DNA from 2 places in the Streptomyces sp. NPDC046860 genome. Region 2 is predicted to be linked to the other one. Evidence: riboswitches for the same ligand, from Rfam matches in the RefSeq annotation. Region 2 holds a riboswitch; the other holds the start of a gene.

Region 1 (3,623 bases), on a different contig from region 2:
GGCGACCCCCTCGTCCGAGACGACCGGGACCTCCTTGGCCACCAGGTTCATGCCGTCGCGGATGGGGTTCACCAGGGCCACGTCGGCCAGGCGGTACGCGGCCAGGGAGCGGGCGAAGTCGTCGTCGAGGTGGAGCAGGACCGGGGTCCAACCGGGCGTGCCGTACTCGGAGTTGATCTCCTCCGCGACCCGGCGTACCTCCTCCGTGTAGGAGCGGTACAGGGCGAGGTCCTGCCGGGAGGGGTAGGCGAAGGCCACGTGGACCACGCGCTCGCGCCACTCGGGGTGGTCCTCCAGCAGGCGCCGGTAGGCCAGCAGCCCGCGCACGATGTTCTTGGACAGCTCGGTGCGGTCCACCCGGACGATCGTCCGGCGCCCCTCGCCGATCTGCTCCCGCAGCACCGCCATCCGCTCGTCCACGTCCGGCCGGTGCGCCCGCTCCCGCAGGAAGTCCGCGTCCGCGCCCAGCCCGTGCACCCCGATCTCCGTGCCCGAGGGGATGCCGGGGCCCAGCACCGCGTGGCAGCAGTCCGTGAACGCGTCCGCCCAGCGCCGGGTCAGGAAGGCCGCCCGGTCCGCGCCCAGGATGCCGGTCAGCAGCTCGGCCGCGATGTCGTCCGGGAGCAGGCCGAAGTAGTCCCGCGGCGCCCAGGGCGTGTGCGAGAAGTGCCCGATGCGCAGGTCGGGCCGGAGCTTGCGCAGCATCCGGGGCGCCAGCGCCAGGTGGTAGTCCTGGATCAGCACCGCCGCTCCCGGCGCGGCCTCCTCGGCCAGCGCCTCGGCGAACGCCTGGTTGTACGCCCGGTAGGCGTCCCACTGCCGCCGGAACTCCGCGTCGAAGACCGGCTCCAGCGGCGTCTGGTACATCATGTGGTGCACGAACCACAGGGCCGAGTTGGCGATGCCGTTGTACGCGTCGGCGTAGACACCGGCGTCGATGTCCAGCATCCGCACCCGCTGTCCGCCGGTGTCCGCCTCCGGCAGCAGCCCGCCGCCCGCGCGCCGCACCGCCTCCCGGTCGCCGTCCCCGAGCGCGGCGCACACCCACACCGCGTCGGTGTCCGGCCCGATCGCCGACAGACCGGAGACGAGACCGCCGCCGCCCCGCCGGGAGCCGAGCGCCCCGTCCGGACCCACCGTGTACGAAACCGGGCCGCGATTGGACGCGACCAGCACCTCGGCACCCTGCGTTGAAGCCATGGTCCTCAACCTAGCCCGGCCCCCGAACGCTCAAACGTACGCGCGACCGGCGAGCCGACCGTATACGGCCCGGCTCAGGCCACCCTCCGCGCCGCGTACTCCGCGATCTCCGCCATCGGCGGCCGCTCCTCGGTGTCCACCGAGTAGGTGCGCGGCTCGAAACCGCTCACCCCCCGCTCGAACTGGGTCAGCGCGGGCCGCACCAGATGCCCGCGCGCGAGCCGGAGCTGCGCGGTGCGGTAGATCGCGGCGGCCATCCGGCCGAGCGCCTGCCCGTCCTGGTGCCGGTGCTTGCGCACCCCCACGTCCACCTGGGCCAGCGCGTCCAGCCCGACCAGGTGCAGCGAGTCCACCAGCATCCCCAGCTCGACCCCGTACCCCACCGGGAACGGCAGCCGCTCCAGCAGCGAGCGGCGGGCCGCGTACTCCCCGCCGAGCGGCTGCACGAACCCGGCGAGCTGCGGCCAGTGCAGGTTGAGCAGCGGGCGTGCCATCAGCTCGGTCACCCGTCCGCCCTGCCCGGCCGCGCCGCCCAGCGGACGGTCGTACATCGCCTTGACCAGGTCGATCCCCGGATCGGTGAGCAGCGGGCCGACGATGCCGAGCACGAAGTCGGACGAGAACTCCTTCAGGTCCGCGTCCACGAAGGCGACGATGTCGCCGCTGGTCGCCAGCAGGGAGCGCCACAGCACCTCGCCCTTGCCGGGCACGGCGGGCAGCCGGGGCAGGATCTCGTCCCGGTGCACCACCCGCGCGCCCGCGGCGGCCGCCACCTCGGCGGTCGCGTCGGTGGACCCGGAGTCCACCACGACTATCTCGTCCACCAGCGGCGCCTGGGAGACCAGGTCGTGCCGGATCACGGAGACGATCTCCCCGACCGTGGACTCCTCGTTCAGCGCGGGCAGCACCACGGACACGCGCTGTCCGGAGCGCTGCTTGGCTGCCAGGACGCGGTGCAGCGGTCGGTCGGCCACGGACCATGAGCGGGTGGCCAGCCAGCGCTCGGTTTCCTCCAGCATGGTCAGCGGCTCCTCACTGTGGGGGTGTCCCTGCGCGGACGGCCCCTGTCGGGGCCGGTCCCCGTCTGATCCATCTCGCGGTTCGGACGACACCTTCAACTCTCCTGGCCTTCGGTTACAGTCTTGAACAACGCCGATGACCATCGCATGTCGAGGCCAGAGGACGTTCACAACCGAATACCGCTCATCCAGAGGGGCAGAGGGAAACGGCCCGATGAAGCCCCGGCAACCCTCCAGCCGGTCTCGTGCGCGCACACAGCGACACCGCGAGGCTCCCGGCTAGGGAAGGTGCCAAATCCGTCTCACGGCGAGATGCGTCGTGAGGAAGATGAGGAGAAAGGGCCTCGCCTCCATGGCTGTGCAGACTGTCGCATCCCCCACCGTCGACCTCGGTCCCGCCGCCGCTCTGAGCTGCCGGGAATGCGGACACCGCGTCCCGCTCGGCCCGCTCTTCGCCTGCGAGGAGTGTTTCGGGCCGCTGGAGATCGCCTACGACTTCTCCGCGTACGACACCGAGAAGCTCCGGGCGCGCATCGAGTCCGGTCCGGCGAACATCTGGCGCTACGCCCCGCTGCTGCCCGTCCCCGCCGACGTGGCGGACAAGCCGAACCTCAACCCCGGCTGGACCCCGCTGGTCAAGGCCGACCGCCTGGCCGCCGAACTCGGCGTCACCGGCGGGCTGTACGTCAAGGACGACTCCGGCAACCCGACGCACTCCTTCAAGGACCGCGTGGTCGCCCAGGCGCTGGAGGCCGCCCGCGCCTTCGGCTTCACCACCCTGTCCTGCTCCTCCACCGGCAACCTGGCCGGCGCGGTCGGCGCCGCCGCCGCCCGCGCGGGCCTGCGCTCGTGCGTGTTCATCCCGCACGACCTGGAGCAGGGCAAGGTCGTCATGGCCGCCGTCTACGGCGGCGAGCTGGTCGGCATCGAGGGCAACTACGACGACGTGAACCGCTTCTGCTCCGAGCTGATCGGCGACTCGGCCGGCGAGGGCTGGGGCTTCGTCAACGTCAACCTCCGGCCGTACTACGCCGAGGGCTCCAAGACGCTGGCGTACGAGATCTGCGAGCAGCTCGGCTGGCGGCTGCCGGACCAGCTCGTGGTGCCGATCGCCTCCGGCTCCCAGCTCACCAAGATCGACAAGGGGCTGAAGGAGCTGATCGCGCTCGGCCTGGTCGAGGACAAGCCGTACAAGATCTTCGGCGCCCAGGCGGAGGGCTGCTCGCCGGTGTCGGCCGCCTACAAGGCGGGCCACGACGTGGTGCGGCCGCAGAAGCCGGACACCATCGCCAAGTCCCTCGCCATCGGCAACCCGGCCGACGGGCCGTACGTGCTGGACATCGCCCGCCGCACCGGGGGCGCGGTGGAGGACGTGACGGACCCGCAGATCGTGGACGCCATCAA
Region 2 (3,623 bases):
CACGCCAACGTGATCGAGGTGCCCGGCCGGACCGTGGACATCGTCGGCACCGGCGGTGACGGCGCGAAGACGGTGAACATCTCCACGATGTCCTCCATCGTGGTCGCCGGCACCGGGGCGAAGGTCATCAAGCACGGCAACCGCGCCGCGTCCTCCGCCTCCGGGTCCTCGGACGTGCTGGAGCGGCTCGGCGTCAATCTGGAGCTGACCCCGAAGCGGGTGGCCGAGGTCGCGGAGGAGGCGGGGATCACCTTCTGCTTCGCGGTGAAGTTCCACCCGGCCCTGCGTCATGTCGGCGCCGCCCGCGGCCAGTTGGGTATCCGTACGGTCTTCAACGTCATCGGTCCGCTGACCAATCCGGCGCGGGTGCGGTCGCAGGCGGTGGGCGTGGCGAACCTCGCCATGGCGCCCATCGTGGCGGGCGTCTTCGCCGAGCGCGGCAACTCCTCGCTGGTCTTCCGCGGCGAGGACGGTCTGGACGAGCTGACCACGACGTCGCCCTCGCGGGTGTGGATCGTGCGCGACGGCAAGGTCACCGAGGAGGTCTTCGACCCGCGTGACGTCGGCATCGAGCTGGTGCCGGTGGAGGCGCTGCGCGGGGGAGACCCGGCGTACAACGCGATGGTGGCCCGGCGGGTGCTGGAGGGGGAGACGGGAGCGGTACGGGACGCGGTGCTGCTGAACTCTGCGGCCGCGCTGGTGGCGCTGGACCCGACCGGGGAACCCCTGGCCGACCAGCTCAGGGCGGGCATGGCGCGCGCCGCGGAGTCCATCGACTCCGGGGCCGCCGCGGGCACGCTGGAGCGCTGGGTGGCCGCCAGCAACCGGTAGCGGTGCGGCGGTCCGGCGCGGCGGGGAGCGGTCGCTCCCCGCCGCGCCGTCGTTCCGGCATCCGGACGCCGGTTGCGCCCGGCGATCAGCCCGGCTAGCTTCCCTTTCAGGTCATGAGCGACAGCCATGCGGCCCCGGCCGGCTGTCCGGCAACCCTCCGTCCGTGGCGGGGTGCTCCGGGTGAGGACCAGGCCGCAGCCCACAAGGTCTGCGGCAAGCGCGGACCCCTCGAGAACCAGGGGTCCTGGTCGTACGAGGGAGCCTTTCTCCGTGAGCAAGCGAATGCGATAGGGCCGCCGAGCCCCGCCTCCGCACACCCTTCTCTCTTCTCCACGCCTTCCGGAGCCGTGTCGCCGCATGCCCTGCGCGCCCGGTCTCTCCGGCCTGCCTCACGGGAGTCCAGCCATGTCCGTCTCCACCGCTTTCGCCCCCGCCCCCGCCCCGGCCGCCGCCACCGGGGCCGTGCCCGCCCCGCTGCCCGTGCTCGGCCGGGACGTCACCGTGCCGCTCGTCACCGGGGGCGAGGTGGGCTACGCCGCGCTCGACTACGCCGCCAGCGCCCCCGCCCTCCAGCGGGTCTGGGACGACATCGCCGCCTACGCCCCGTACTACGGCAGCGTGCACCGGGGCGCCGGGCACCTCTCGCAGCTCTCCACCGAGCTGTTCGAGAACGCCCGCCGCACGGTCGCCGACTTCCTCGACTGCCGGGACGACGACCAGGTGATCTTCACCCGGTCCACCACGGACTCGCTGAACCTGCTGGCCCGCGCGCTGCCCGCCGGGTGCGAGGTGTTCGTCTTCGAGACCGAGCACCACGCCGCGCTGCTGCCCTGGCGCGCGGCCGACGTGACCTTCCTGGACGCCCCCAGGTCTCCCGCCGCCGCCGTGCGCACGCTTCAGCGGGCCCTCGCCGCCCGCGACACCGCCCGCCCCGCGCTGGTCTGCGTCACCGGCGCCTCCAACGTCACCGGTGAGCTGTGGCCGGTGCGCGAGCTGGCGGCGGCCGCACGCGCGTCCGGCGCGCGGACCGTCCTGGACGCCGCCCAGCTGGTGCCGCACCAGGCGGTGAGCGTGCGCGAGCTGGACGTCGACTGGGTCGCGTTCTCCGGGCACAAGCTGTACGCGCCCTTCGGCTCCGGCGTGCTGGCCGGGCGGGCCGACTGGCTGGGCGCGGCCGAGCCGTACCTCGCGGGCGGCGGCGCGAGCCGCACGGTGGCCCGGGGAGCCGACGGCGGGGTGGAGGTGGAGTGGCAGGACGGGGCCGCCCGGCACGAGGCCGGGTCACCCAACGTCATCGGCGCCCACGCGCTGGCCTCCGCCTGCCGGGCGCTCACCGAGGCCGGCCCCGAGGCCCTCGCCGTCCGCGAACGGCACCTGCTCGGGCTGCTGCGCGCGGGCCTGGCCGAGGTGCCCGAGGTGCGGGTCCTGACCCTGTTCGGCGAGGACGCCCCGCGGGTCGGCGTCCTCTCCTTCGTCGTGGACGGCTGGAACAGCTCCCACCTCGCCGCCGCCCTGTCCGCCGAGTACGGCATCGGCGTGCGCGACGGCCTCTTCTGCGCCCACCCCCTCGTCCACGCCCTCCTGGGCACGGACCCCGCCGGGCGGGCCGGCTGCGGCACCGGGAGTCTGAACGCCGTCCGGGTCAGCTTCGGCGCGGGCACCCCGGACGAGGACGTGCTCCGGTTCGTGACGGCGGTGCGCGAGCTGGTCACCCGGGGCGCGAAGTGGACCTACCGCACGGAGAACGGCCGCTGCGTCCCCGAGAGCTGAGGGACCTTCAGGAGTCCAGGCCGATGGCGAAGGCCGCTTCCAGGTCGTGCTGGGAGTAGGTGCGGAAGGCGACGTGGGTGTCGGTGCCCTCCACGCCCTGGATCTTGCTGATGCGGCCGGGGATGACCTCGGCGAGGTCCTCGTGGCGGGCCACGCGGACCATGGCGATCAGGTCGTAGGTGCCGGTGACGGAGAAGACCTCGCTGACGCTCTCCAGCGCCGCGATCTGCTCGGCGATCTCCGGAATCCGGTCGACGCTGGTCTTGATCAGGACGATCGCGGTGATCACGGCTGGTTCTCTCCCTTGGACGCCGTAGCCGGGGCGGGCCCAACTCTAGCCTCGCCCGGCCCGTCCTTCGCGCGCTGCTTCCTCCCGTAGCGCAGCCAGGCGTAGCCGAAGCCCAGGAAGAAGCCGATCACATGGGCGAGGTAGGCGACACCGGGGCCCTCGGGCGCCCGGCCCGCCGCGTACCACTGGAGCCCGGCCCAGAAGGGCAGCACCACCCAGGCCGGGAAGCGCAACGGGAGGAAGAAGAGGAAAGGGAGGAGACTGGTGACACGGGCCCGCGGGAAGAGGTGGAGGAACGCGCCGAGCACCGCCGAGATGGCTCCCGAGGCACCGACGAGGGACTGTTCGGAGTCCGCGTTGGCCAGCGCGTACCCGAGCAGGGCGAGGTAGCCGCAGCCGACGTAGAACAGGGTGAACTCGACGCGGCCCATCCGTTCCTCGGTGAGCACGCCGAAGACGAAGAGGAAGAGCATGTTGCCGAGCAGATGCACCCAACTGCCGTGCACGAAGAGCGCGGTCAACGGGGTGAGCGACTCGCGCACCGGCTCCGCGAAGAGCCCGGCCGGGATCACCCCCCAGTGCCGGAAGTACGCCCGCTGCGCCGCGAGCAGCGCCTCCCCCGTGCCGTACGCGCGGGTGAACCCGGAGGCCGGGCCCAGCAGGAAGATCAGGCAGCACAGGGCGATGAGGCCGTACGTCAGCGGCGCCGGGGTGCCCCGGACCGCCCTGACGG

The links. Region 2 has a riboswitch for S-adenosylmethionine ahead of ABZ898_RS10140 (aminotransferase class V-fold PLP-dependent enzyme). Riboswitches for the same ligand answer to the same signal wherever they lie in the genome.
Region 1: another riboswitch for S-adenosylmethionine. It lies ahead of thrC (threonine synthase); the one in region 2 lies ahead of ABZ898_RS10140 (aminotransferase class V-fold PLP-dependent enzyme).

What each region holds. Positions count from the first base shown of each region.
Region 1 covers NZ_JBEYXQ010000016.1:106,583-110,205, forward strand. Annotated here, with positions in the region: gene ABZ898_RS22370 (trehalose-6-phosphate synthase) at 1-1,200, opposite strand, end outside; gene ABZ898_RS22375 (glucosyl-3-phosphoglycerate synthase) at 1,275-2,219, opposite strand; SAM riboswitch class I at 2,401-2,554, shown strand; gene thrC (threonine synthase) at 2,572-3,623, shown strand, end outside.
Region 2 covers NZ_JBEYXQ010000005.1:200,718-204,340, reverse strand. Annotated here, with positions in the region: gene trpD (anthranilate phosphoribosyltransferase) at 1-831, shown strand, start outside; SAM riboswitch class IV at 941-1,057, shown strand; gene ABZ898_RS10140 (aminotransferase class V-fold PLP-dependent enzyme) at 1,237-2,601, shown strand; gene ABZ898_RS10135 (Lrp/AsnC ligand binding domain-containing protein) at 2,609-2,890, opposite strand; gene ABZ898_RS10130 (rhomboid family intramembrane serine protease) at 2,887-3,623, opposite strand, start outside.